4 regions of the Halobacillus sp. K22 genome follow, and region 3 is predicted to be linked to each of the others. Evidence: riboswitches for the same ligand, from Rfam matches in the RefSeq annotation. Region 3 holds a riboswitch; each other region holds the start of a gene.
The links. Region 3 has a riboswitch for thiamine pyrophosphate ahead of tenA (thiaminase II). Riboswitches for the same ligand answer to the same signal wherever they lie in the genome.
Positions count from the first base shown of each region.

Region 1: another riboswitch for thiamine pyrophosphate. It lies ahead of ACTWPM_RS00240 (thiamine phosphate synthase); the one in region 3 lies ahead of tenA (thiaminase II).
Region 2: another riboswitch for thiamine pyrophosphate. It lies ahead of thiW (energy coupling factor transporter S component ThiW); the one in region 3 lies ahead of tenA (thiaminase II).
Region 4: another riboswitch for thiamine pyrophosphate. It lies ahead of thiT (energy-coupled thiamine transporter ThiT); the one in region 3 lies ahead of tenA (thiaminase II).

Region 1 is NZ_JBQQCN010000001.1:45,321-52,826, forward strand. It holds gene ACTWPM_RS00220 (thiazole biosynthesis adenylyltransferase ThiF) at 114-1,139, opposite strand; gene ACTWPM_RS00225 (thiazole synthase) at 1,136-1,903, opposite strand; gene thiS (sulfur carrier protein ThiS) at 1,908-2,111, opposite strand; gene thiO (glycine oxidase ThiO) at 2,108-3,241, opposite strand; gene ACTWPM_RS00240 (thiamine phosphate synthase) at 3,234-3,851, opposite strand; TPP riboswitch at 4,131-4,228, opposite strand; gene ACTWPM_RS00245 (sodium:calcium antiporter) at 4,585-5,547, shown strand; gene ACTWPM_RS00250 (YqkE family protein) at 5,616-5,840, opposite strand; gene ACTWPM_RS00255 (iron-sulfur cluster biosynthesis family protein) at 5,837-6,172, opposite strand; gene ACTWPM_RS00260 (SDR family NAD(P)-dependent oxidoreductase) at 6,441-7,235, opposite strand; gene ACTWPM_RS00265 (MBL fold metallo-hydrolase) at 7,243-7,506, opposite strand, start outside.
Region 2 is NZ_JBQQCN010000017.1:53,774-61,279, reverse strand. It holds gene thiE (thiamine phosphate synthase) at 1-523, opposite strand, end outside; gene thiM (hydroxyethylthiazole kinase) at 527-1,297, opposite strand; gene thiD (bifunctional hydroxymethylpyrimidine kinase/phosphomethylpyrimidine kinase) at 1,288-2,100, opposite strand; gene tenA (thiaminase II) at 2,097-2,786, opposite strand; TPP riboswitch at 2,835-2,942, opposite strand; gene thiW (energy coupling factor transporter S component ThiW) at 2,948-3,436, opposite strand; TPP riboswitch at 3,513-3,623, opposite strand; gene ACTWPM_RS13110 (DUF3221 domain-containing protein) at 3,719-4,246, shown strand; gene ACTWPM_RS13105 (PucR family transcriptional regulator) at 4,283-5,953, opposite strand; gene ACTWPM_RS13100 (pyridoxal-phosphate dependent enzyme) at 5,970-6,944, opposite strand.
Region 3 is NZ_JBQQCN010000002.1:149,660-157,165, reverse strand. It holds gene ACTWPM_RS02465 (pyridoxamine 5'-phosphate oxidase family protein) at 1-169, shown strand, start outside; gene ACTWPM_RS02460 (PadR family transcriptional regulator) at 951-1,277, shown strand; gene ACTWPM_RS02455 (DUF1048 domain-containing protein) at 1,292-1,630, shown strand; gene ACTWPM_RS02450 (hypothetical protein) at 1,861-2,523, opposite strand; gene ACTWPM_RS02445 (helix-hairpin-helix domain-containing protein) at 2,796-3,254, shown strand; gene ACTWPM_RS02440 (serine hydrolase domain-containing protein) at 3,645-4,664, shown strand; gene ACTWPM_RS02435 (GNAT family N-acetyltransferase) at 4,795-5,232, shown strand; TPP riboswitch at 5,371-5,476, shown strand; gene tenA (thiaminase II) at 5,588-6,274, shown strand; gene ACTWPM_RS02425 (hypothetical protein) at 6,368-6,586, opposite strand; gene ACTWPM_RS02420 (n-acetylglutamate synthase) at 6,843-7,181, shown strand; partial or broken gene ACTWPM_RS02415 (potassium channel family protein) at 7,346-7,506, opposite strand, start outside.
Region 4 is NZ_JBQQCN010000003.1:101,336-108,841, reverse strand. It holds gene ACTWPM_RS03595 (DUF1028 domain-containing protein) at 91-963, opposite strand; gene ACTWPM_RS03590 (general stress protein) at 1,109-1,459, shown strand; gene ACTWPM_RS03585 (phospholipase D family protein) at 1,501-2,949, opposite strand; gene thiT (energy-coupled thiamine transporter ThiT) at 3,077-3,643, opposite strand; TPP riboswitch at 3,726-3,824, opposite strand; gene ACTWPM_RS03575 (alpha/beta hydrolase) at 3,917-4,669, opposite strand; gene ACTWPM_RS03570 (SDR family oxidoreductase) at 4,727-5,566, opposite strand; gene yfkAB (radical SAM/CxCxxxxC motif protein YfkAB) at 6,346-7,473, shown strand.

The sequences.
Region 1 (7,506 bases), on a different contig from region 3:
TGAGCTCATTTCCCAACTATAATCTTATTTTCTATTTCCAGACTTAATAATCCTTCTCTCTGTTCAATAAAAAACGCTCTCCATGTAAGAGAGCGTTCTTTAAAAAATTAAGGTCAGCCTCCAATATAGCGGTTATAAAGGGATTTAGCTTCGATTACATCTTTCGTACCATGGACGAGCACTCGTCCGTCCTGAAAAGCCACCAGCCGTCGGTCTTCTATCGTAAGATTCACAAGAAATGAATTAGCTTCTACTTTCCCATCTTCAATGTCTTGAAGCCTATCGGACAGGTCATTCAGATTTCTACTTTTCTTGTTTGCTGGACGGATTTGTACTGTGTCCCGTCCGCACAACACTGCGGTTCTAGATAAGTTTACTGGGTCGAGATTAGGATAAGTGGCTGCCTGACCGCACGAAGGACAATCCTCTTTTTTTAATTTTTCCACCTTAATGGTTGACTGTTGGTTTCTCCAAATATCGAAGAAAAACAGGTTTTTTCTAAGGGATTTAAAATCTTCTACTAGAAGTTTCAATGCTTCCGTACTTTGATAGGCAGCGACAATTTGAACAGCTGGACTGATAATCCCAACGGTATCACACGTTTCCCCTCCTAAGGGAACAGAGCCTAATAAACATGAAAAACATGGCGTTTGGCCAGGAACTACCGTATATGAGAGGCCGTAACTGCCAGTGCAGGCTCCATAAATCCAAGGGATTTGATATTTTTGGGAAGTATCATTAAGAAGCATTCTGGTTTCAAAATTATCGGTAGCATCAATAATTACGTCTACTCCTTCCACCAGTTCAGGAATTTCATAAATCGAAACATCCATAATCTTACCTGATATATCAATTTCTGAATTTACTTCCTTCAATCGCTCAGCTGCAGCTACTGCTTTTGGAATACGCTCAGCCGCATCCTTCTCTGTGAACAACTGTTGACGCTGCAGATTGCTCCATTCGACATAATCGCGATCGACTACCGTTATTTTTCCAATACCTGCACGAACTAGCATTTCAGCATTACTTGTCCCTAAAGCTCCTGCTCCAATCAAGAGCACATGCTTTTCACTTAGTTTACGCTGTCCATTTTCACCTATAGGTGAAAATAAGACTTGTCTAGAATATCTTTCCTTCAACCAATGCTCATTCCTTCCATAGGACTGCTTGCTGTCGCGTAAGTTTTCTTAGGTATTCTCCCAGATTCATAACCTAATCGGCCTCCCTCGATAGAGAGCTTCATCGCCAGGGCCATTTTTACAGGGTCCTCCGCTTGAGACACAGCCGTATTGAGTAAAACACCGTCAGCTCCAATTTCCATCGCCTGTGCTGCATCTGCAGGTGAACCTATACCCGCATCCACAATAACCGGAACTACTGACTGCTCTATAATTAATTGTAAGTTTAACGGGTTGAGAATTCCTTGGCCAGAACCAATAGGCGAAGCCCCTGGCATCACTGCATGAACACCTAAGTCTTGGAGCCTTCTTGCGAGCATAACATCATCCGAAGTATAAGGTAACACAATAAAGCCTTCTTCCAATAGTATCTCAGAAGCTCTCAACGTTTCAATTGGATCAGGAAGCAAAGTACGCTCATCGCCAATAACTTCTACCTTTATCATATCGCATAATCCAGATGCTTTAGCAAGTTTGGCGGTTCTTACTGCTTCCTCTGCCGTTTTTGCTCCTGCCGTGTTGGGAAGGAGCGTGTACTGATCCGTATCAATCATTTCTAAGAAATTGGGCTGATCTGCTTCAAAGATATTCATCCGGCGAACGGAAAAGGTTAAGATTTCGGCTTCTGAAATTTCTACTGCTTGCTTTTGAGTGGTATAATCAGGATATTTTCCGGTACCCAGCAACAACCTTGAATTAAAATTACGATTAGCTATGGTTAACATTTCCTCATCCTCCTCCTACAAAATGAACAATTTCAATTCGGTCTTCATTCATTATAGCTTCCTCAGCGTATAACGATTTTTCCACAATAGCTTGATTTCGCTCGACAATCGCAGCCTTATTATTTAATTTGAAATGCAATAATAACTGCTCCACGTTCTTCACGTCATCCGGTACCCTCATTTCATCACCATTAATAACTAGTTTCATACCGAAGCCACCTCCCTATGGTTTTGAAAACGAGCAGGAGAAAAAGCTGAAATATCCGTAATAAGATTCGATTCTCCTGTAATAAGATCTGCTAACAGTTTCCCAGTAACTGGACTTAATAATATTCCGTTACGATAATGCCCTGTACTAAAGTATAAGCCTTCCCACTCTGGATGCTTTCCCAGAACCGGCAGTTCGTCTCTAGTCATAGGTCTTGTTCCAGCCCACATGCGCTCAATTTCTGCTCCCCCTAATAAAGGCAGGAGTCGTTTGGCTTTTTGGATCAAGCCTTCTATTCCCTCTATGGTTACCCGCTTGTCAAATGTATAAGGAGTAGTCGTCGCTCCAATAATAATTTCCCCGCCTTTTTTAGGGACAAGATAGCAGTCATCCGTAAAAATGGTTTTATTTAGTAGTGGTCTCTTAGTTTTAACGGCTAGTGCTTCTCCCTTTACAGGATACAGTGCCTGTCCTTCCTCAGATAAGAAACGCTGACTCCATGCACCTGCAGCCACTATAACGGCATCTGCATAAAAAGCTCCCCCGTCTGTAGCTGCCCCTATCACTTGATTTTGTTTGCGCATTAATTTGTACACATCCGTAGATTCACGAAAAGTCACTCCGTTTACAGCTGCTGCACGTGCAAAGGCTTGAGTAAGATCAGGAGCGGACACGTGCCCTTCTTCAGGAAACAACATACCTCCAACTACCGAATCAGTTAGGCATGGTTCCAATTCGAGTAATTCCTCTTTATTTTTACATAATGCTTTTTCTCCTTTTTTCATTTGATTCGCCGCAATTTCCTGATAACGATCCAACTGTGCTTCTGTAAAAGCCAATTTCATCATTCCCTTTTGTAAAAGCCCAATGTCGATTCCAGTTATATCTTTTAATTCTACTGATAACTCCGAAAACATCCCTCGACTGGTGCGCGCTAGTTCGAACATAGGGCTGTCCTCATCCATTTCCGCTTGGACTCCTAGCATTCCTGCAGCTGCACTGGAAGCTTGGTTTCCTATGCTGCCTTTTTCCAGGACCAAAACCCGCTGCCCTTTCTTCGATAGATAGAAAGCTGTGGAACAGCCTATGATCCCTCCACCAAGAATAACCGTATCGTATTTCTTAGGCATAATATCCACTCCTTTGAATGCTTGCTTGAAACCTTGAGGCTGTTAGCTCTGGGTCGTGCGCTTCACAAATGGAAGACATAACTGCTACTCCTGATACATTGGTTTGAAGCACTTTTCTCAAATTCGACAGTTGAATTCCTCCAATTGCTATCACTGGTATCGAAATCGCTTCTGTTAATACTTCTAACGATTTCACACCCTTCCCCCCAAGCCCTTCCTTGCTCTGTGTCTGATAGATATTACCAAAGAGAAGATAATCAGCACCTTCCTGCTCTTTTTGGATCCCCTCTTCCAACCCATGTATCGAACAGCCGACTCTAAGGTCAGGATAGAGGCTTTTCACCGTTCCCGGAGAGGGTGCGTCTCCGGGCAGCTGTACTCCTCCTGCTCCCCACCTCCCCGCTGCCTGGTAATAAGAATTCACAATAATTTTTGTCAATGGTATTCCATGTTGGATAAGAGTGGAGAGCCACTCCTCTATTTCTTTTTCTGAACGATGCTTTTCACGAAGGTGAATGACCGTGGCAGCTGATTGGATCAACTGGGCCATGTGGAAGAATTCTGCTAACTCTTTTTTTCCATTGGAAAGTATATGAAGTTCACGAGTCACACCATCACACTTCCTTTTCCTTAGTCTCTGTTCATTATTGTCGATTTTTATTTTGGGTTAGTGACGATATAGGGCCGAATGGTTTAACACTTATTATTGAGATATTAGTTTACGGTGAACATAAATGAATTCGCTTGCCGTGCCCCCTCACGTGGCAGGGGCACAAAGTTAATTTTTCAGACTCGGAACTTAACTTAAAAAGAAAATTTACCAGCTCCTGCATAAAAAAACCGCTCCCCCATAGGGAAGCGGTTCTATAGCAATAATTTGTAAGTACATATGCTATACCCTCTACTTTCCTACGCTGGTATCGTCCAGATCAGGTTCTAGGGTTCAAATGTAATTGTCTCAGCCCGAAGGCACCCCTAGTAGAGCTTATTTAATATTTATTTAAATTCAGTATAACATCGCTCTTTATAAATTCCAATATTATACAGGTTTCACATAGAAAAAATATGCTTCTAAAGATGTGATGAGTAAAGAGAATCATTGGAAGAATTATGATTTATTAATTTTTCATTGTGAAAACACTTAATCTTTGACTCTTTGTTCTGCTCAAGCTATATTAATAGTAACAAGGGGAGTAGCGACCGGATATCGGCTGGTGAACCGTCAATACGGTATTTTTAATACCTGGTTCATTGGGCTAAGTTCTGCTTAGTACGCAAGACCTTGGTACAATTTATTTTTTGTGCCAGGGTCTTTTTTATGTTCTGGCGGAAAGGAGAACGCTATGATTTACTTTATATTCATCCTTGCTGCAGCTATCGTGGTGGTTAGTGCTGTATACCTCAACCAATTCGGAGACGTCATTAGCAAGAAATCTTCCTTAAGCGGAGCTGCTGTAGGTACATTTTTAATTGCTGGAGCTACTTCACTCCCAGAATTAACAACAAGTTTAACAGCTGTCTATATTGACAATCCAGATATAGCGGTGGGAAATATGCTGGGGAGTAATGTATTTAATCTTCTCATCCTTGCGAGTATGGATATCATCTATAGAAGACAACGATTATTTCAAAAAGTGAATAATAAGGAAAATATTCCGTCGGCTTCTATCGGGTTATTTTTCCTTCTTATAATTATTTTTTCACTTTGGATGCCCGGTTCCATCGAGATTTTTGGAGTGGGTATTGAGATGATCGTTATCGTAATGCTTTATATCTTCAGTATGAAATTTATATCTGGAGGAGAGTCCGATCAAGAAGTGGAAGGACTGACTAAAGATTACTCGCTGCGAGCAGCAGTTATCGGCTTTATTATTGCGTCAGTCATTGTTTTCATTTCTGGTAGTGCCTTATCGATTTCAGGTGACCGGATGGCTGAAGCCTCAGGACTTGATGCAAGCTTTGTCGGGAGTTTTTTAATAGCAGCATCTACTTCCCTGCCTGAGCTAGTAGCTGTGTACGCTGCCTTCAGATTGGCCAATTATAATATGGCAATTGGTTCTATACTGGGAAGCAACTTATTTAATATCCAACTGTTAGCTTTGACCGACTTGTTATATAGAGAAGGAGCTATCCTCTCCTCTGTGCAAGCTTCTCATATTTTCATTGCAAGTCTTGGGGTCGTTATGACTTTGATTATGATCTTCCTGCTTTTACGACCGGCTAATATGACCAGTCACTGGCGTTATGTGGCGCCTTCTCTTTTGATGACCCTCATTTACTTTGTCGCTTCTTATGTATTGTTTTAGTATAGAGACTTTGATAGATCCAAATATAAGAATTTAAAAAAACAGGCTTCCATTCGATATATGGAAGCCTATTTTTTAAACGTTTTCCAGTCTAGTTCACTTTCATTCAAAAGCTCTTCGAAGCTTTTATTTGCTTCTTGTTTTTTTCTTTCCTCGAGGCGGCGCTGCCTCTCTTGCTCATGACGTTCTGCTTCATGCTGTTTCAGCTCAGACTTTTTGGAGCGGAGACGAGTCAATACATCTTCATTTAACTGCTCACTTAGCGATCCTTCTTTTTGTCCTTTCTTACTCATACGGCTTCGCCTTCTTTCACATCTTTTGGAGAGATAATTGGATTTAGAACCCCGTCAGGACTTGAAAGACGGAAGCTGCTTTTAATGAAATCCAGCTTCATATCCGGCTTAAAGAAAGTGGCTTGTTGATGATCAATGATAACTTTATACTCAGCATTTACTACCAAGTTATCTGTATTCAAAATTTTGTCGGTAAACCGAATGGTGGGAAGCCCGTTCACTCCACAACCACATCCCTCCGTATCATAATACAGCCGGATAATAGGACGACTGGGATCTTTCAAATCTTCAAGCTTTTTTTTAGCCTCATCAGTGATACGTAATTTCATCATTTATCCCTCCTAATTCTATCATAAGAAATTGCTCCTCTTATGGCAATTCTCTTGCTTATTCTTCCAAGCCGCGTTCCCCCGGCCACCTGGTAATGGAAGAGAAAACCTTCAGTCCTAAAAAGTGTCTAGTCTTTTTTTAAATATCTCTTTCCGTTATAAACAGGATATGGTCCCTTATAGAATAGTTCTCACTGAATTACCTTAATCACACTATCAACAAATTCAGGGCGCCGAGAAAGTATCGCCACCCTTTAAAAACTCAGACTCTTTATTTCTTATTAAATTGACGTTCCATCGCTTTTTCCAAAAAAACAGGGGCAAGAGAGTACACTTTACTTCCCGAATTCATCCATGCCGGAAGATTGATTTCCCTTTGCTGAGTAAATAAATGGCCGACCACCTCAGCCGCTACTTTATTTGGATCCAGCATAAATCGATCTACCGCTTTTTCATAGGCTCCTGTAGGATCTGCTTGATTAAAGAAGTTCGTACGTACTGGACCAAGGTTCACAGAAGTCACGTAAACCCCCTGATTTTCCACTTCCATACGAAGACCATTCGTAAAACCTATTACAGCATGTTTAGTAGCAGCATAAACAGAGGATTTCGGAGTAGCTATCTTTCCTGCCTGTGAAGCGATATTCACAATGTGTCCTCTCCCTTGCTGCAAGAAATGAGGGAGCAATTGGTGAGTCGTTCGGAATAACGATTTTACATTGATGGATAGCATTCGATCGATATCCTGCCACTTTGCTTCTGAAACCAGATCGAACACAGCCATCCCTGCATTATTAATCAAGCCATCAATCGATCCATGATCATAGCATATTTGATCAATGACATCTTTCCATTCGGCATCGTTTGATAGATCCGCTTTGTACCAGTAACAAGGAACGGAAAAAGCAGCTTCTATTTTTTCTTTAATAATCGCAAGGCGATCCGCAGACCGAGCAACTAAAATAGGAGTGCCTCCTTCATGAGCCACATGAATAGCTAAATATTTACCAATTCCACTAGAAGCTCCCGTTATCAAGACTTTTTTTCCTTTGACCAATTCATTCATATAACTATCACCTGTTTACATAATATTTTTGTTCCTCTATAAATTCAACATTTAAAGAATTTATATGTTCTAAGTAATCCAATTGACCTATGGTTTCAGACATCGTCAAACCAAACTGACTTTCTACGTGTTTTGGGAACAGCCGCCTGCATACATCATATGCACATAATCTCTCTTCTTCAAACATATTTAAGACTTTATGCGCTCGCTCCTCTTGCTTTTTAAGACGCTGAATAACTAAATCATATGTGTTTTGGAACGTCTCTCCGTG
Region 2 (7,506 bases), on a different contig from region 3:
CATTTTCCGTGTTGATCCCTCCGATACCAACGACCGGTAAATCAGGGTAGGCCTCTTTTAGCTGCTTAATCCAGTCGGTTCCAACGACAGGCTTAGCGTCTTCCTTCGTGCTCGTTTGAAAGACAGGACCAGCTCCGAGATAGTCGACCTTATCTAATGAACTTTGGGCTACTTCCTGCTCTGTTGAAACCGACAGCCCAAGGATTTTGTCTGGAAATTGCGACCTTATAACTTCGACACTTATGTCTTCCTGGCCTACATGAATCCCGTCTGCCTCTAGCGGTTCAACCATGTCTAAGTCATCATTGACTATGAAGAGGATCCCTTTCTCCCGGCAAAGACTTCTGAGTTTTCTGCCAAGCTCAAGCTTAGCATCTCCTTCAAGTGATCCTCTTCCCTTTTCTCTATATTGAAAAGCGGTTATCCCTGCTTGGATGGCCTCTTCCAGGACAGCTGCAGGATCCCTGTCTGTGTCCTGACTTCCCATCACCAGATACTTTCTTAACTGCTTAGATAAAGTCACTGATCATCTCTCCCCCAATTGTTCAGGGTCCATGGCTAATGCATCGAGAAAATGAGAAGCAAATGTTCCTGGTCCCTGTACTGTTTCCTGTGAAGCTGCGTGTTCAGCTGCCGCTCCGAAAAATTCCAGAGCTGTATGGATGTTAGTTACACTAAATCCACTTGCAGACAAGCTTGCAGCAAGAATAGAACCGAGCAGGCAGCCTGTACCCGTCACTTTCGCTAAAAGAGGGTCTCCTGTTGAATTAGTCCGGGTTTCCGACCCATCAGATACTACGTCAATCTTTCCGGTGACAACAGCAGTGGTCTCATAGGTTTGTGCAACTCTCTCCGCAATTAATTTTTCGTTTCCAGTACCCGTCGATTCTACCCCTTTTGTCTCTACTTCTTCTCCAATTAAATGAGCAAGCTCTCCAGCATTTCCTTTAATTACAGAAGGGTTCACATTTTGTAAAATGGTTTGAATGCTTTTCGAGCGGTACTTAGTGGCAGCTGCACCAACTGGGTCCACTACCACAGGGACACCTGCCTCATTAGCTGCCTGCCCCGCTAAAATCATAGCGCTTACCTGGTTTTCTGTTAACGTTCCTATATTAAGAAGGACCCCATCAGCCAGACGTGTTACATCCTGAACCTCTTCTCTGGCATGTGCCATGATGGGTGAACCACCAAAAGCAAGTAAACCGTTTGCGCTGAAGTTCATGACCACCTGGTTCGTAATATGGTGAATCAGCGGCTGCTTTTGCCGTACTTCCTTAATGATATTTACATCCATTTGTTAGAAACCTCCTCACGAGTAGCAAAATGATTGGTCGGCCCGCTTCCATGCCCAAGGTCGAAGGAATACCGAATCGCTTCCGTTACAAAATATTTAGCTTGTTTTACAGCTTCAACTAACGAGAGGCCCTGTGCCAGGTAGGCAGTAATCGCTGCGGAGTACGTGCAGCCGGTCCCGTGAGTGTTTTTTGTATTAATGCGAGCTGACTCGAAGGTGTGGATCTCATTTCCATCAAATAAAAAATCAATGGCTGACCCTTCCCTGTGTCCGCCTTTCACTAAGGCTGCACCTGCTCCGAAATTCTTGACGATAGCTTCAGCCGCCTCTTTCATATCTTCCTCAGTTTCAATTCTATTCCCAGTTATCTCTTCCGCTTCCGGGATGTTGGGGGTTACTAAAGTCGTCAAAGGAAGCAGATGATTTCGTAATACTTCCCTTGATTCTTCTTCACTTAAGGAATCACCACTTTGAGAAATCATAACGGGATCCATTACATATAAAGCGTTGGTCTCCGGAATCCAATTAGCTATTGCTTTCATCATATCTTTTTGAGCGACCATTCCTGTTTTTAAAGCATGAACTGGCATATCCTCAGAAATCGACTGAAGTTGTTTTTCCAGGAATTCAATAGGGAGGTGGTGAATGTCCTTTACACCTGTGGTGTTTTGAGCAACGGCAGATGTGATCACAGACATCCCGTAGCATTTTAATTCCTGGAATGTCTTTAAATCAGCCTGGATACCTGCTCCTCCGCTTGGATCTGTGCCCGCAATAGTCAATGCGCATGGAACGTGGTTCATTTAACATCCACCGCCTTTCCTTCAATCCATCCTTCACAGGTATAAGCCATTTCCCAAAAAGACCATTCCAGCTGACAGCTTTTCCGATACGCATCCCTTATACGGCTGAGTTCTTTTTCTGAAGCCTGTTCAGCAAAATGATCCAGCCGGCTTCGTAAATGATCCGTGAGAATTTGCATCTCGCTTTCGGCATAGAATTTTATCCAGGGATAAAAAGGATGATCTTTGTCAGGCTCATACTCCTCCATCAAATATCTTCCTATTTCTAAATAAGTCCAGGGACAAGGAAGGAGTGCGGCAATAATTTCACCAAGACCTCCCATTTGAGCATGGTACATCATATGTTTCACATAATGATCAGCGGTTGGAGGAAGCGGATAACCCTGAAGATCTTCATACCGAATGCCGATATACTCGCACAAATTATGATGGGGGTGCACTTCACTATGAAGGATGAAATTGACCTGTTCGTTAAAGTATTGAATATCTTCACGTTCAGTGGACTTGGAAATCGCAATTCCATAAATGTGCATAAACGCATTTAAATACTCGTAATCTGCTTTTATATAGTGAGCTATAGATTCTGAGGGAAGACGACCATTTCCAATTCCTTCAACAAATGGATGGTGAAAAATTCTTTCGAAAATATCGTGGTTTTCTTGTCTTAACTGTTCTGTAAATGACATGAAAATGCCTCCTGATTTATTCGGAAGCTACTAAGGGGGGGAAGGGGGTGAGGCTGCTTACTACTTCCCTCCGCTGGCATGATCCAGATCAGGTGGTAAGGGACCAAGGAATTTATTTCCTTATCTCAGCGAACACTCGCGCCCCTAGTAGTTTCCGTGTATTATGGTTGTAAGATATATTTTTCCAATTTAACTCTTGAAACGATGATCCATCCTATCATGGCACCTGATATGCTGCTGACCAAGAAGGATGGTAGAAATACCAGAGCTCCAGACGAGCTGCCCATCAGTATATTTGCATAAGGAACAGCGAATAAGGCTCCAATGACTCCTGTACCAAGCACTTCACCGGCAACTGCTGCCATTCTATTTTGAACCCATTTGTATAAAATACCCGCAAGAAAAGCACCGATCATTCCTCCAGGAAACGCGAGCAGTGTACCTAATCCGAGGAGGAGGCGTAATAAACCGATCATAAAAGCTATGGTTACAGCCGGTAATGGACCAAGTGTCACAGCTGCCATCACATTTACTGCATGCTGGACTGGATAAGCCTTTGCAACTCCTGCTGGAAACCAGAGCAGCTGGGCACCAAGTGTTCCAATCGCAATGAATGCAGCCATTGTCGTTAGTAATCTCGTTTTGTTCATGTCTGTCCTCCCTTCCGTAGGGGAAAAACAAAAAGCCAGATCCCGGGAAGGACCTGACTTATAAGGGTAATGTCTAATAAATAGTAGACTACTTCCCTCCGCTGGTGTTAACCAGATCAGGTTCGTTAAGAGTCGGAATGCTTCTTTGCTTTCCTCTCAGCCCATTCAGGCTCCCCTAGTAGTTATAATCATAGATTCACTTGGTTGTTTTTTACTATAACAAAGTTATTGATAGATGTCATGGTAATTTATTCAAAAAATAATAGAAAGGCAGGCAAGTTTATGAGAGCTTTGGCATGCATGTTTATTATAACTATGATTCTGACCGGGTGTGCAGCTGCACCAACTTCTAATTCCGATAGTCAACCTAAAGAACCACCAGAGCAAGAAAACCCGTCTCCTCCTGAAATTACCGGATTTGTTATGGAACAGAAAGAGGACCAAATTCTAGTGGTGGCTCCCCTGGATTCTGATTCAGACAGCAATCCTAATGCAATGTGGGTCTCCGATGCTCCTAAAGACCGCTGGGTAGGTAAACAAGTAGAAGTGTGGGTGAAAGGTGGAGTTCGTGAATCCTTCCCCACTCAGGCTGAAGCAGAGCAGGTGACGGTTCTTGAAATGAGCCAAGTAGAGGGCGCAGACATGGAAGCTCCCGAGGCTCTGTCAAAAGCTTTAATGGAAATCCAGGGTGACAAACTGTTAGCCGTAAAGCTGATTTTGTATCGTGAAGAAGAAGATAAATGGGAGGTCCAACTAACTAGACTTGATTCTAGTAACGAGGAAATAGAAACAATGGTTGCTGATCGATAACGAATAAAATGAGCGGCTCCTCTGCAGAAGGAGCGCTCATTTTTCAATTTTCTTCAACATCCATAAACGTACACTGAGCTCCAGGAGGAAAAGGTCATCTGCATCCAATAAAGAAAGCCCTGTTAAGTGTTCAATATTCCTTAAGCGATGCAGCAATGACTGGCGGTGCAGATTTAAGGCACGTGCTGTCTGGCTTACGTTACTGTTGTATTTGTTATAAACAATGAACGTATGAATTAAGTCCGTCTGTCTTCGTTGATCATATTCAATCAGTTTTTCCAACGTATTATGGACAATATATTCAATTTCCTTTTCGTGTGAAAGAGCCATTAACAAGCGGTTCATACGGGTATCACTGAAAAAAGTACGATCTCCGTCTTCATGTTTTTGACGTCCGATATTTAAAGCGGTAGCCGCTTCTTCATAGCTCTGGTGGAAGGTATACAGACCGTCTTTATGGCAGGAAATTCCCCAGGAGATCGTAATACCGGCAAGTAATTCGTGAAGGCGCCGCTCCACGAGATCCAGAAATTGATTAGCCGTCTCCGGGTATGTCTTGGAATCCGCCTCTATATAAACAATAACTTCCCCTTCATCAAACGTGGTCATCGTCTGCCGCTTCAGCATATCCCCCGCATGTGTCACTTCCTTTTGAATATAGTAGTTCCGGCTGTGCATGGACGAAGATTGGACTGAATGCTCCTCTGAACCTACGGGTCCATCAATCTGTTTTTTAAAACGAATATCTCCTACCAGACACGCATACGGCTTCTCTAAGTCATAACCAAGGAGGTGGGCTTTCGCCAGCAGCGACTTATCGATATCGACTTCAGTTTTGGCAAGTTCAAGCAGAAAGTTATCCTTCAACCGGATTTCGGTCATTTCAATGGCGTTTTCTTTCACAAAATATAAAGCGCAGGCCGTAAGTGTATGCTCTAAAATCGATAAATCCACCCATGTCAATTCATGGTCATCCTCTGGCTTAAACAACAGATATCCTTGCTTTTTGTAATTCGAAAGGATCGTCAGCTGATAGCAAAAATGTGGACCAATCTCATATTTTTCAATGTAATGGACTAATGGATGATCGCTAAAAGGCTCTGGAGATACCAATTGAAATGCTTCGTTTTCTTTTCCGTTCAACACGTCTAGAAAATAACGGTCGAACTGCTGATTAGCCCTGATTTGTTTATTATGATCACTGATAGCAGCAGGAATGTGAGTGTTTTCATAAAGAATCGTAGTAATTTCCTGCAATCCTTTGCCGTTCAATACACAATTAATTAATTCCTGGCGGATGGTTTCGGCCCGCTGCTGCCCGGTCTGCTTTTCTTCACTTATTAAACGAAGAACATCCTGCAGAATATCTCCGAACCTCACCTCCCATGGTATTTCCATGATGATAAAATCGTGTTCCTCAGCTAATCGCAGAATACGGTCTGGTATTTTGTAAAGATATCGTCCGGTAGCAAAAGCGAGAGCTGAAGCGTCTGCACGAATAACATCCTTTACATATTCCTCAAGCTTCGGTATATCTTCTCCACATCCCACCCCGGTGCTCAGTACAAATTCATTGTTCCTCACAAAATTTTCAACGGGGGTCTCGATCACGGATATCCATTGTACGGGTTTATCTGTGGTCTTAGTTAAAACCTTTGCCTCTTTAAAGATAGGTAACTGCAGCACATCTTCCACTGTTACTCCCATTCGCCTCACTCCTGCCCTATTGATTCTTAATTAAGTGATTGATGGTGTGTTGGTCGATGTTGTTTCCGCTGACAACCAGCACGACATGGCTACCCGTCGAAGTCTTTTCGTTAAGCAGCCAGCCGATCCCTGCTGCTGCAGCGCCTTCCACCGCCATTTTATGGTGGGTCAGCATGAATAAGATCCCGTTACCGATCGATTCTTCAGAAACCAATTTTGCTTCGTCTAAAAAAGTCTGTGTTAATGGAAAGGTGTACTCATTATTAGGACCAAGACCGCCAAGCAGACTATCTGCAAGCGTGTCTTCTTCTTTAAGGGTGACCGGCTCGCCCTTTAACAAACTCTCATACATAACCGCTGATTTTTCCATCGATACCCCGGTGATTTGAATAGCAGAGTCAATAGCCTTTAAAGAAGCACCAATACCTGATAGTAACCCTCCCCCTGATAAAGGGATAATCGCCTGATCCACCTCCGGACACTGCTCCATAATTTCAAGTCCAATGGTTCCTTGACCTGCGATTACTTCCTGATCATCAAAAGGTTTGATCACGGTCATACCGGCCTCTCTCTGAAGTTCATAGCAGCGGGCTTCAGCATCATCCTGACTTTCTCCAACCACCTCTACTTGAGCTCCCAGGCGCTTCAAACGATCTACTTTAGCAGCGGGGACACGATTGGATATACAGACGATACATGGAATGTTAGATTGTCCGGCCACATAAGAGACAGCAATTCCATGGTTTCCCGTAGAAAAAGTAGCGACTCCTTTTTCTTTTTCCTCCTGTGTTAGAGAGAGGATTTTGTTCGCAGCTCCCCTCAGCTTAAATGATCCGGTGGGATGAAGGTGCTCAAGCTTTAAATAGATATGTGCGCCTACATGATGGGAGAGGTGCTCAGAATAAATTAAAGGCGTTGGACCATTAATTACCTCTCTTATACGTTTCTTTGCTTTCCAGACCTCTCTAAACGGCAATAATGGATGCTCCACCAGCCCGTCCCCCTTTTTCTTAATATATGAGACTGCGATTCTGATTTTTCTGATATTTTTTGTTGGTAATTCTTATTATAGTTGATAGTAAGCCTCTCATAAAAGAGTCTGTCAGGAAAAAACAATAATCCACATTTTTCTTTGAATAAATCCCCGAGTTACATGTTAAAGATAAGCTCCCGTTTGTGGAAGACTCAGTTTCGAGATAACTCGGGTCCATTGCCAAAAAAAGGGTGGGGGCGGCTACGGAAACAACTCGCTTTCCTGCGGGGGAACTGGCTAGCCTCCTCAGTCGTTACCACTCCTTGTGGGGTCTCGCCTAGCTCCTTCTCCCGCGGGAGTCTCCTCGTTTCCTCCGCCGCCCCACGATATCTAGTGAACGGACCCTGCTATAAGAGAAAGAAGCCATGCTGCATTTGCCTCAAATGCTTATATAACTGGGTTTCTACAATTAAACACACGTAAAGACCAGTGGGAATTATAGATGGTCCTTGTTCATTGGAAGGCGTTTATGCAAAAACTTTTGAGCTCTCAATAATCGCAAAGGGGCGGAAGGGAACGG
Region 3 (7,506 bases):
TGAACCTTTTGATAAAAAGATTGCCACACGTCTGCTGGAACGTTATCTGGGACCTGATGAAGAAAGTTGGGATCCAAGATTCCAGGGCTTAGATGATAGCAACATTTTAATTAAATTCGCGCCGGAAACCGTAGTGGTAAGAGATCAATCTTATATGCCAAGTATTTAGGGAGAGGAAAATCGTTGAGTACATAGCTTTAGATGGTACATCCGATGCTGATTAACTAGCACCTTCATAGTGTATGGAGCAAGGGGGATAATTTTAAACACGTATCTATTAAGAACGATTCTTCACTAAGAGGAATCGTTCTTTCTATAACTTGGGATCGTAAATGTTTCCCGTCATAGAGTTACAAACCAAACTGGGGGATTAAGCTCAAGTACTTCGCTAATGCAAAGGGTAAATCTGAGGGATGGTTTAACTATTATGATCAAGTATGTATATTAAGACGGATATAAAAAGGATGAGCAAAGTGAGTTTGATTATAAATCCTTTGAAAACTTTTTTACCCTCTAAATAGGCTTTAACAGCTTGAATAAAGATAAATAGGGGAGTGAAAAATGCAAATCCATCATAAGAAAGTGATAAATCCGTAGAGCTCTTGAGCAAATAATAGAAAACCCCCAGGTTAAGGACTGTCCACTCGAAAGTATAAATAAAATTGCTAATCTGTTGACGCATAAATAATCAGTCCTCAAAATTTGTAAAATTTGGATAGTAACAGGTTAGCATAGAATTAGTTCATTGAGAACAGGATTAAATAAAGTACGGAATTGCGTCCCGATATTTATTAGTATTTATTATAAACTCCCGGGGATTAGAGCAGGGACTAAAACAAAAAGTATTATCTTGACAAAACCACTACTTAGCAATACTATATACTAGTAATAAGTAATACTTAATACTGGAGTTGCAGAATACTCATGATTCAGACCAGATGGAGGCGTAAATGGAAAATTTCAGAGAAATGATGAAAGGGGTTCTTGAGGGGTGTGTGCTTGAGATCATCAGCCGTGGCGAAACGTACGGCTATGAAATCACTCAACAGCTGCGGGAACTTGGTTTCACTGATGTAGTTGAAGGCACCGTTTATACAATTACCATGCGGCTTGAGAAAAATAATCTGGTGGACATCGAGAAAAAGCCATCCACTATGGGGCCACCAAGAAAATTTTATACCCTCAACGCAGCTGGGAATGAGCGCCTTGAAACTTTTTGGAGAAAATGGGAATTCGTATCAAGCAAAATTAACGAACTCAAAACCAAAAATTTATAAAAGGAGAAACGAATATGAGTATTTTTGAAAAAATTATCGGAAGTCTGGATGACAAACGAGAATGGAGAGCGATGGAGGCGCGTGCGAAGGCACTTCCAAGCGAGTATTACAACGCTTATAAAGCGATCCAAAAGTACATGTGGACTGCGGGTGGCCCCACAGACTGGAAGGCTACCAGCCGTATCTTTGGCGGAATTCTCGACCTTTTCGAGCAAGGTGCTGCGGAGGGGAGGAAAGTCACTGACCTCACGGGTGAAGACGTAGCGGAGTTCTGCGACGAATTAATGAAGGACGAGAAAACGTGGAAGGACAAATATCACAAAAAGCTGAACGATACGGTTGGTCGTGGATAACGGCTTAAACCTGGAGGGTTTTGACTCACACTAAATTGACTCCTTTTAAATATCGCTCAAGTTTTATACGTATTGTTATTGTACTGTTTGGTTCTTTTAAGCTGTAATACTAGCTAGCATGTATTTTTGAGCTTGCAGGCTGCCATACTGAACTTTTATTACGAGAATATAGAATAAGTAAACTAATAACAAAAGGCCGCTACTGGAAGTAGCGGCCGAGCATTCATAGTTTATTCAGCTTCAGTTTCCATATTCTCAAGAGCGTCTGGATAGACAACTTCATCAATTGTTTCGCCAGAACTTTCATCTTCTATGTTTATGGTAACGGAGTACTCGTCTTCATTTTTCCCCTCGAAAACCTGATACATCATCCCTGACATACCCAACGACATAGTGGCAAACACATCCATACTATTTTCGTAAGTCTCCCGGTCAACGATCATAGTGAACTCTGTAAAGTTATTGTTGTGAGTGATATCTTTAATCGAAGCAAAGTTTTCATCATTTTTCGTTTCCGTTATGGATTCTTCCATACCGGCCTTCACTTCTTCAAGCAAGTCCTGGTGAGCGGATTTTGACATTTTATAAGTGACAGAACCGTTATCATTTTTCGTAACCTTTTTAACGCCCTGTTCTTTTGCTTCTTCGGTGATTACGTCCATGCTTTCACCCTCAACCATAGATGACGGAAGGGTTACTTCAACATTCATTAGGCCTTCATCTACTTCTACACTTTCTCCTGTTTCCGATTCTTCCGAAGTTTCATTTTCTTCGCTTCCAGAAGCCTCACTTTTAGAGTTGGCTTCTTCATTTGTCTTACCTTCACTATTAGAGGAGCAAGCTACAAGAAGACCTAGTAAAAGTACAAAAACCAAGTATTTAGTCTTTTTCATATTATCATCCTTCTTTTGGTATATTCTTGATTATTGTATCAGAGAGTTCTTCTGTTTAGTAAGTATTTATTCTCATATAAGTGATCCGCTTCACGTCTAATAATAGTAAATGATAAATAATATACAGAGGGAACTTACCCACAGCTTTAATTTTCGGAACTAGTTTCTCTCGTAATTGTGATAAGGATTGGTTACAGTTAGATGAACAGATATATTTAGGTCAGATAGATTTAATAAAATATCTATTGCTAACATTAAAGGAGGAGTGTTTTTTGACTTCCACTATCAAATTGCCACTCACAAATGAGGAAAAATCAAAACTTAAAAAATCAAAAATTAAAATAAGCGAGATTCATACTATTGATACGGAGCAAATAGCTAATACGTTAAACTTTCCATTTTCCAAGGCAAAAGTATTAAAAGGTTTGGCTGAATTCCAAACTGTCCCTTCCATTGGTTATAAATTAGCTGAGAAGCTGGTTTTTAAGTTGAGTATTCTTTCATTATCTGAAATTAAGGACAAGAATGCTGCTGAACTTTTTGACCAATTAGAAAAACAGTTAGGTGTATGGACGGATAGTTGTGTTGAAGATCAAATTCGTTGTGTGATTAACTATGCAAACAATCCTGAGAGCAGCAAGCAGTGGTTTGATTTTACAAAAGAAAGAAAGGAATATCGAGAACTATATGGTTTCCCTGAAGATAGACCTGTAAAGGCCTGGTATGAATAAACGTTGATTCATTATTAAATCAATGGGAGTTTTTTGATAGGAATCTACTCAGGTTATTTGTTGATAACATTTTCAAGTAATACCTTGATATCACAGGGACCTTAGGGGTGAATTTACAGGAGTGAAGGGAGAGATTGCAGGTATAAAGTTTGACGTGAAACCTTTTACAAAGATGGACATTGAAAATGGTGTTGATTTATATATTAAGGTGTTTAATTCTGAACCTTGGAATGAAGAATAATCGTACGATATAGCCAAGGAAAGAATTAGTGATTTAAATAGCACACCTAAGTTTTTAGGTTTAACGCTTTACCAGGGAAGTGAACTGATAGGAATAATAAAATAAGTGGCCAAACCTAAATTACATCAAGCGATATGGGGGAGAACAATATGAAAGAATTGAACCAGCTCATCACTAACATGATCAATGAAATGAACTTTTCAGGAGTTGTATATGTGAAACAGGGTGGGCATATATTATCAGATTTATCCTTTGGTTATGCAGACCGAGGAGAAGAGCGGCTGAATACAAGCAACACTCGTTTTGGCATAGCCTCTGGCTGCAAGTTATTTACGGCTATCGGAATTAGTCAATTAGTAGAAGAAGGATTATTAGATTTCAATACTCGTCTAGCTGAATGTCTGAGTGTACACTTGCCTAATTTTGATAAAGAAATTACGATTCACCATTTGTTAACTCATACTTCCGGTATCCCTGATTACTTTGATGAAGAGGTCATGCAGAATTATGAAGACTTGTGGAAGAGCTACCCGGTTTACCAAATTAATTCTCTTAAAGATTTTCTGCCTTTATTTCAGGAAGATCCAATGAAATTCTCACCTGGAGAAAGGTTTCATTATAACAATGCCGGATATATTCTTTTGGGGCTGATCATTGAGGAACAAACGGGAAGGTGTTTTACAGAATATATAGAATCAGAAGTCTTTAGTAAGTGTAACATGGAAGAGTCGGGGTACTTTTCATTAGATCAGCTTCCTGGAAATACAGCGGCAGGATATATTGACAACCACAAGGAGAATACGTGGAGAACGAATATTTATTCTATTCCTAAAAAGGGAGGTTCTGATGGGGGTGCTTTTGTTACAGCTCCTGACATGATGAAGTTGTGGGAAGCATTATTTGACTATAGGCTTATAAATGAAGGGACTACCCGAAAATTACTTTATCCTCATGTACTGGTGAACGGAGAAGTCCATTATGGTTATGGAATCTGGGTGAATCAAAAGAATGACCATGCACACAAATACCACGTCATGGGCTATGATCCTGGAGTAAGCTTCAGAGCCTCTATCTATCCAGATTCGAATTTAAAAATCGTCATCCCTTCCAATATAGAAACGGAGCCATTCGAAATCACGAAAGCCATTGAAGACTTTTTATTAAAATAAAGTGTTTTTGGAAGACGAGAAGTTTATGGAGATCAGCTTTTTCATTTTAATAATCACGTAAAATGTTTATTAGTATCATCTGGTCATGTAAAATGATGTGAAATACTTCTGAAAGGCTGGGGACTTATAAATGGATGCTGTGACTGTGAAAGAGCTTAAGTCTAGTGAAGAAATACTGCAAGGATTCCCTGTTATGAGCCAATTGCGCCCCCATTTAGATGAAAATACATATCTGGAATTAGTATTAGAGGCTAGAGAAGTAGATAGGTATCGAATGCTTGCATTAATGCAAGGTGGTAAGGTAGTAGCGATAACTGGTTTTAAACCGATGACTACGCTTTATTATGGGAGGTTTGTTTGGGTTTGTGACTTAGTCACAGATCAAAGCTATCGATCGAAAGGATATGGGGAAAAGCTGCTTACTTACGTACATACGTGGGCAGAAGAAAATGGGTTTGAGAGTGTGGCTTTGTCCTCAGGATTACAGCGCACAGATGCCCATCGCTTTTATATGGATAAGCTGGAGTATGACAAAGTTAGTTATGTTTTTAAAAAATCACTAACATAATAGAAGAAGTAATCTTAAAGGGGAAGCTGCCACTTTTTCTAAGTTCCATGAGGAATACAACTCACGTTTAATTTAGCTTTGAGAAAACTTGTTCTTTTATTACGCCTATGTTCTAATGTTAGTAACGACTTTATAACATACTTTTACTAGGGGAGCCATAGAGTTTGGCTGAGAAAAGCAGAAGCTTTGACCCTTATTACCTGATCTGGATCATACCAGCGGAGGGAAGTGAAGCGGACCGATGAATTTTGTTCTATTGATACTTATGACGCCCGCTCCTTCTCTGAAGGGGCGGGCTTTTTATTTTGGAAAGAAGATTGTGGTTTCAACAAATAAACCTTAAGGAGGAGAAATAATGTTTACCGATCGTCTTTATAGAAGTGCACAGCCAATCTGGGAGTCTTACCTGCATCATCCTTTTGTGAAAGGAATCGGGGATGGCAGTCTCGAGCTGGATAAATTCAAATTCTTTATGCGCCAGGATTATTTGTATTTGATCGACTACTGCCGGGTGTTTGCCTTAGGGGCTGTAAAAGCGAAACGCCTGGACACCATGACCATGTTTTCTGAATTGCTTCATTCCACGTTATCTGAAGAAATGGAGCTTCACCGTAACTATGCAGAAAAGATTGGAATCAGCCGGGAGGAGCTTGAAAATACAGAACCTGCAGCTACACTTCTCGCTTATACGAGCTATATGCTAAGTAAAGCCAACCAGGGCTCAGAAGCAGAAGTAACCGCCTGTGTCCTTGCCTGTACGTGGAGTTATCATGTGATCGGTACGGAATTAAATAAGCTTGAGCGGAATGAAAAGCATGAGTTTTACGGGGACTGGATTGATATGTACGCTTCTGAAGAGTTTGCTGAACTGGCTGCCTCTTTAAAAGAGCTGATGAACGAACTTGCAGACGATCTTCCTGAAAGGGAAAAAGCCCACCTTGAAGAAATATTTATTCATACAAGCAAACTGGAGTATTTGTTCTGGGACATGGCCTACAATGAGACGATGTGGGTGGATGGGGAAAGTTTTCTTAATAGTTGAACGATGTGATATTTAATAAAGGGGGCGATCCTATTAGGATTGCCTCCTTTTTATTTGGGTGAGTTATGAGGACGTAATAACAGCCATACTTGATTATTCTTCCTTCACATCACAATCATATAAGTAAGCTACTAATTTATTAAAATCTTTATCAGAGGAACATTCAATTTGCAAATCAATAAAGGTCATCACCACTTCTTCATCATCAAACGGGAAATGGCTGTTATCTACGTTGCTAAGGATGTCCCGGTTAGAAAGTCCCTTACCTCGTAATACCTCAACGGCTTGCTGCATGGAAGATACTTCTGCCATTTAAAATGCCTCCTTGGAAAATTTAGTTCCTTACCTGTTATTTTCCCGTTTAAGTCCGTTAGATAACTAGGATGGTTGAGAAAAATTGGAAGGACGACAAGGATCGAAAATGTTAGATCCTTGTATTTATTAATACTATAAAGGATGGATATTATCCTGCTTTCATCGTTATTATCATGAATTACTTACTCCATTATTGGAATTTTGCAAATAATATGGTAGTGTTTAAAGTCATAATTTCAAGGAGGTACACTTAATGATAGATTATAATAACCGTCAATTTGTATCCGTAGAGAATACGGAAAGTGGTGAAGTTTCTTCTAAAACACATTTTCGCTACTATCAAGAAGGGAACATTCTCCATGCCGATTACTCCGGTGGAGAGGTAGCTAAAGGGAAGTTAATAGGAATAGTAAATGATGATGATACGTTGGAATTCAGATATAATCATGTGAACACATCCAATGAAATCCGGGGAGGCAAGTGCGCATCGGTTCCACACTTTAACTCTGAAGGGAAGATAGAATTGCACGAAGAGTGGCAGTGGCTTGATCATGATCAAACAAAAGGAAAATCGATCATCAGCGAAGTTTGATAGGGTTATTACATAGAGCGGCTTTTTTAAAAAAAGTATGGTTTGAAATAATCCTCGCTTACGATTTGTTGATCGCTAATTTTTCATTAAATAATGCCTTAAAACAGTGGTTATAAGATAAACCTGCTGTTTTAAGGCTTTCGAAGTCTTGTAATATTTACAGGTCAGTCATCAACAATAAGGTTCTTCTCGAATCGATTGATATCTTTGTCCCCACCGATAACAATTAAAATGTCGCCTTCCACAATTTCTTCAGTGGCCATTGGAGAAACATTAATTTCTTTCCCTCTCTTGATCGCCACGACATTGCAGCCATATTAGGCGC
Region 4 (7,506 bases), on a different contig from region 3:
TATCTCGAAACTGAGTCTTACAGTAACGGGAGCTTATCTACAAGAAGCAATAAGATGATTGGATGCTCTCTTTTTATAAGAGATTCGTCCCTATTTCTGGTTTTTCATAAACGCAAGGACTTTCTGATCGATCCAGCCTCTTTCCTGTTCCCTGCCTTCAAAGTTTTCCGTATGCAAATAAGCTGTTAGAGCATCGTACAATTCAGAGTCGGGCAAATCGACGGTTTGCGTGTAATTTAAGCGGTGAAGATGAGCATTAATATCCGCTTTCACTTCCCCTTCAATCGGCAACCTATGCTCCTCAAGCGTTTCTCCGAAATAGAGCTGCTGCAGTTGATAAATGCGCACTAGCTCCTGGATAGGCTCAGGATGATCATCGACGCGAAGATCGACAAAAACGTCACTTAATCCGCCGTACCCGCCTTTATCCTTGACCACATAAATGGCAGCCGACTGCTTCCCACGGCTGTCTCCTCCAGCTTCCTGTGCAGCTTTTAATCCTTCCAACAAGCGCTCAGCCAGGGAACCTGAAGCTTCTTCAAAAGCACGACCCATGTGGGTGACTGTTTCTTCGTTAACCAGAATATTTCCCTGGGCCGCATAATGTTCCCCTGTAATGCCTCCTGCCCAGTCGTAACACTGCTGGCCTGTGAATGTTGCGGTATTTCCTTTTGCATCTACTACGCCTACCTGGCGATCTTCTGAAAATTCATCTTCAGCTGTTAGTTTCTCAATAACTTCATTCGCAGAATAACCTTCTTCAAGAAGTGCGAGTCCATTCGGCCCGTAGGACGGGTTAGCAAAAGCCTGGGTAGCAATAGCTCCCACTCCTGCTTTGGCCCACGGGACCACCGAACCTACTCCTAGAAACTTCGACTGTACAGCCACTCCTAACTCTCCCGTCTTCGGATCATGTCCGGCGATGGAAAAGGTGGCAATAATATTAGATTTATTTATATGCATATTTTTCCCTCCATTCCGTACTCTTTCGACCCCTGCCCTGATAATTCCTTCTTAAAAAAATTTGAGAACATTCCTATGTTTCTATAATAAATCAACGGGTATTACTACTACTGTACATCATTATAGAAAAGAGGAGCTGAGACTAATGAAACCAATGATTCGTGAATATAGCAATGATGAAAAATTAATGACAGACGTTAAAAAATTACAAGATAATGGTATCCATCCAAAAGATATTTACATTCTTTCCCATGATGACGACCGTACTAATCGTATTGCTAATAATGTGGATGCAAATACGATCGGGTTTTCCGAGCAGGATTTCACCAATATCATCAGCAACATTTTCAGTAAGCAAGGGGACGAATTAAGAACAAAACTTCAGGAAATGGGCTTTTCAGAAACTGAAGCTGAAGAATATGAAGAAGATATGGATGAAGGTAAAGTTCTTCTTATCCTGACCGATCAGGAGAAATCTTCAGGTATTTTAGACTAAATAAAAGTAAAAAGCTCACTGATGCTGTCAGTGAGCTTTTTTTAATAGGTAGTAAACCAGGTCCATTTTTGCAAATGATAGGTAATGTAGCGAACAAGAGTTAGATTCCCTTGATATTCCTCATAATCCGCTGTGTAATTCCCGCTCTCATTACTCCAAATCCGTTCAAAATACTGATCTACTTCTTGAAAAATATCCTCGTCTGAATTTCCTTTAATAACTACATCCGCTTCCAGATTCAAATTCGCCAGGTTACGCCGGGTGTAATTCGCAGAACCGCCGATGATTACACTATCGCTGCCTTTATTAATATACAGCATTTTTGTATGGTACTGTTCAATATTTACATCATACCACCGTAAGTTAATGTTGTTATTTCCAAGCCGCTCCATTTCCGCTGCTACCGGTAAATTAGGAAGCCCTGGCTTCTCGTGGCCAAAGGATTTTTTGTTCGGGTCCATGACAATATTAACCGTCGCGCCACGGTCTGCCGCCCTGTCCAGAAGGTCGATGATATTTCGGTCCGACAAGTAATATATGCCGAGCCATACTTCATCGCCATCTCCCGCTTTTTTCAATTCTTTTTGTATCGAGCGATAGATTTTTCCTTCCGTTACAAACTGTGCGCTCAAATTACCCTCCTGCTTCTCCCAGGAGCGGTTTTCATACTCAGGGAAATCGGCTTCTCCAGAATAATTAACTACTGCTTCCTCTGCCTCTAAGATATCTTTAATAATTGGCCCTTCCATTTTGAACGCTGCGTTTTCGTGGTAGCCGCTGGCATCATGAGGATTAGCTGTTGAAACCATGGCGGCATCCTCCGTAACAAGCAGCTTTCTATGGTTGGCTTTAATATTTAACAATTTTAAATAGGACCGGAGGGTAACATCGGGAGCCTCTATAGCCAGAGGATTACCGATCCAGCCTTCACCGTCTGTACCTGTCCAGGAAAAAAACAAACGCCAGATGCTGGAGTAGACAGGATTGGAATCTCGCAGCTGATTCAGGTTGGTTAACACAACATCGACTCCCGCATCCTCCAAACGGCGGATGGTCTCAGACTCATAGGACCCATAAATCGTGTTAATCTGATCGGTAATAAACACAACTTTAAGATCAGGAACTTCTTCTTTCTGCCGAACAATCGCATTTACCAGATTTTCTGAGATCGCAGGAAAGTCGTTCTTTCCATTCGTATAACCATTAAATAAAAACATATCTGCGACAATAAAGTCATCAGCTTCAGCGATCGTGTTGTTTAACTCTTGAAAGATTTGCCGATCGTACACCGTTTCCCCTGATTCATTTTCGTAAGTCAGATCATAAAAGAATTCGATATCATCCATGGAATGGACATCTCCCTGATAAGAAACTCCCTCAGGAAGTGCCTTCCAGGATGTATGATAACCGATCGTAATTGAAAGAATAGTTATAAATGCCAATATAATCCAAAAGACCTTGCTTTTATGTAATTTCTTTAGTTTTTTCACATTTTACCCCCCCTTTTTTAAACACTTTACAGTTTAGCCCTAATCCTTTTGGCTCAAACCTGGTAAATAATAGGTTAATACACCTAAAAAACCCTGACTAGAGAGAGGGACTCTAGTCAGGGTTTCATTATCTGATAATTAACTTTGGACGCTTAACAAATAGTAAACTGACCACCAGGGCGCTCAGGATAAATGCAGGCAGCATATAACCACCGTTATAGAGCAGGGAATATAACCAAACCGGCTGCCCTTCTGGTGCAAACTTCCCGTAAAATATGATACCGGCAATAAAGTGGCCAATAAATCTAAGGGAGCTGCCAATGAGACAGCCGAGAGCTATCCACATGACTAACGACTTTTTATGATTCTCTTTTATCGAATGCCATAGCGGTTTGGCTACCACTCCAGCAAGGCCGATGACGGCAAAAGCCAATATATAGTCGATAATGGTTTGAACGGGGGTAATGATTATGGCTCCAGTCAGGATTTGATAGAAGCCCAGTAACAATCCGGTTAACACTCCGCCTCTCACACCCCAGCGGAAGGCCATAATAAAGACCGGCACCATAGCGAATGATATTGATCCGCCCTGAGCCCACAGCTTAAAGGATAAAAACGGAATTATATCGAGCAAGATGGCAAGTGCTGAGAAAATCGCCACCTCTACCATAAATAGTACTCTTCTGTTTTGCATTGTATCCTCTCCTTTTAAAGACACAAAAAAAGCAATGCCAAAAGGGAAGCTTCCTGATGGAGGATTCCCGACTGCATTGCACCATCAAAAAAGCCGCCATCCCTGCGTCAGTATTAACTGACAGGTTCTAAGGGTCTGAACATCGTTCACTCTCAGCCGGAAGGCTCCCCTTGAAGGCTTTATACCGTTACTTTTCTTGATATATTCCATATTATAGTAGATTTACTTTTAAGTTTCAACTAATCTGTCTTAGCGCCCCTGAAAGTCGGAGAGTTATCCCATTGTCTTTGCATACATTTCAAAGAATTCAAGACTTCTCTCTATAATTAGATCCTGGTCGTGATCAAGCGTAGCCACATGGTAGCTATTTTCTAAATGAACAATTTCTTTGTGCTCTGAAAAAACGGAATCAAAGATCATCTCTGAGTTATGAGGTGGAACCACATGGTCTTCATCCGAAACAAATATTAAAATCGGACAATGCACACCTGAAAGACCTTCTTCAACCCGGGTCATTAAGGTAAGCAGCTGATTTACTGAACTTACAGGCGTTCTCTCATAAGCCAGTTCTTCCACTTCCGGATTTTTAATATCGGAACCAATGGCATCTATAAAACGCTCTTCCATGGCGACTGTTCCTTCCATTGCCGGGATTTTTATAGCCGCATTAATAGGAATGACGCCTTTAATATCTGGAAATTTTTCAGCGATATGAAGAGCTAATGTACCCCCCATGGATAAACCGACCACAAAAATCATGTCGCAGCGTTCTTTCAGCCAATGATAGCCATCTTCTACGGACTCGATCCAGTCCTCATAGGTCGTGGTTTCCATATCTTCAGGTGTAGTTCCGTGGCCTTTTAATCGCGGACCGAAAACGGTATATCCTTCCCTAGCATAAGCTTCCGCCAGCGGCCTCATGCTTTGAGTGGTTCCAGTAAATCCATGAGAAATGAGGATACCTACTTCATTACCTTCGAAGCGGATTTCCTCTGCTCCTTTTAATATAATTGGTTGTTCTGCCATGACCGATCTCCCCTTTCATTTCCTTCTGTACTGTTACCCATATTTTGGATTACGAAACTAGGAGGATCGTATTTGACTCAGAATCAGCTTTTCAAGCCATGACCAGGGAAGAATCCTTTTCAAGGCAATATTTAACCGGACACCGGGGCCAATCGGATACCGAAGTCTGGATAGGCTGTCCTTATCAGCCAGCTTAGTCATTAACCGGGACACATCGCCAGGGTCACTCCGTTTCCCCTGCTGCATAGCTTTCCAAAGATCTTTCATATAATCGGCGTATGGTGATTCAGGGTTGTGGGTCTCCTCAGGAAGCTCCATTCCAGATGACCAAATATTCGTTTGGTAGGATCCAGGCTCAATGAGAGCCACATCGACTCCAAATGGTTTCATTTCGAGCCGCAGACTCTCGGAAAACCCTTCAAGTGCATGTTTGGATGCAACATAGGCGGATAATCCCGGAAAGCCGATTAAACCACTCACACTACTGACATTCATGATCTTTCCGCTTTTCTGGCGTCTCATAATTGGCAGGACGGCTTGTGTTACGCGAATTACACCAAATACGTTTGTTTCAAATTGACGTCGGTACGCTTCGATAGGAACTTGTTCAACAAATCCACCCAAAGCATAACCGGCGTTGTTGACTAATATATCAATGCGTTCAGCCTGCTGCACTCGATTCTCGAATTCAAATAATGAGAAAGAATCGGTCACATCAAGCGGCCAAATTTCAATTCGGCGAGTGATTTCTTCGTCTATATCTCCTGAAAAAAATGCCTTGGCTTTATCCATATTTCTCATTGTGGCTATCACGTGAAATCCTTTTTCAGCGCACTTTACGGCGGTTTGAAAACCAAAGCCGCTAGAAGCACCCGTAATTAATACCGTTTTTTTCATTCAATCGCCTCCTAATCAGCGTCTGTTTAAAATTCGATAAAACGATCATTTTCCCCTTTTTTTAATGGCCATGTTAAAGTTTATTGCTGATTTTCATAAGACCCTTATTGCGCAATCGGGCCGTATAGTTGAAGACTCAGTTTCGAGATATTTTGTAGAGAAAGGGGCTCCAGGGAACGACTCGCTTTCCGCGGGCATGTGGTGAGCTTCCTCAGGCTTCGCCTTCCGGGATCTCACCGATCATGTTCATCCCGCAGGAGTCTTCGCCGTTCCCTTCCGCCCCTTTGCGATCATTGAGAGCTCAAAATTCTCTGCATAAACACCATCCCATGAACCAGGATCATCTATAATCCACCTTGATTTTTTACGTATAGAAATCCTGTTATAGAAGCATTTGAGGCAGATAAAGCTTGGCTCCTGTCTTCTATAGCAGGGTCCGTTCATTAGATATCGTTGGTGTGGCGGAGGAAACGACGAGACTCCCGCGGGAGAAGGAGCGAGGCGAGACCCCACAAGGAGTGGTAACGACTGAGGAGGCTTGCCAGTCCCCCCGCAGGAAAGCGAGTTGTTTCCGTAGCCGCCCCCTCCTTTTTCTGGCAATGGACCCGAGTTATCTCGAAACTGAGTCTTAAAGAAACGGGAGCTTTACTTTAATATCGGCACGGATGTTTTACGGAGTCTTTTTATAAAGGAATCCTGGGGGTTGGGAACGAATTAGTGTTAGAATAGGATAGGTTTGACTCAGATCGAAACGTATCACAGAAAGGAAGTTTCCTATAATGTCAGAAAACAATACTACGCTTCGCCAGCTCACACCATCATACGACCCATGGGAAGCCTATATGGATGTAAAAGAGCACGGAAAAATGACACTTTCTAATATAGAATTTACCACTACAACATTGTGCAATATGAGATGTGAACACTGCGCGGTCGGGTACACACTCCAAGATAAAGATCCAGATGCACTGCGCATCGACATGATACTTAAACGTCTGAATGAAATTCCTCACTTACGAACGCTTAGCATTACAGGCGGGGAGCCTATGATGTCCAAAAAATCAGTAGACCAATATGTACTGCCGCTGTTAAAGTATGCACACAGCCGCGGTGTCAGGACCCAGATCAATTCAAATTTAACCTTGCCTTATAAAAGGTACCTCCCGATCATTCCATACCTGGATGTGCTGCACATTTCCCATAATTGGGGCACCATCGAAGAATTTATACATACCGGTTTTGCCCGTATGGAAAGAAAGCCTTCAGAAGATAATCGTAAAATGTATTTCGACCGGATGGTTGAAAACTCCCAGCGCCTTTCCGATGAAGGCGTGATGGTATCCGCCGAAACCATGCTTAACCGGCGTACCTTCCCTTACCTGGAAGCCATTCACGACCACGTGAACGAGATGAAATGTGCCAGGCATGAGGTGCATCCAATGTACCCTGTAGATTTTGCGAGCAGCCTTGAAACTTTAAGCCTTGACGATATGCGCAAAGGAATCAATCGACTGCTGGACCACAGGAACGAAAACATGTGGATGTTATTCGGAACACTTCCTTATTATCCTTGCAGTTCCTCTCAGGAAGACCTTGATATGCTAAAACGCTTATACCGGGAGAAAAATGTAACTGTCCGTAATGATCCAGACGGCCGTTCCAGGTTAAACGTCAATATATTCAGCGGAGATATCATCGTCACAGACTTTGCAGATGAAGCTGGTCTTGGGAACATACAGCACACTTCCCTTCCGGAAGCGTTTGAAAACTGGCTGGAGTCGAGCACAGCAAAAAGTTTAAACTGTCATTGCCCGGCTGTTGAATGTCTCGGACCCAATGCCTTGGTTAAAAACACATATTACCAGGATGTGGATTTCCAAAAACGCGAATCCAAACTCACTTTATGAAATAAGTAAAGCTTAGAGCCATTCCTCTAAGCT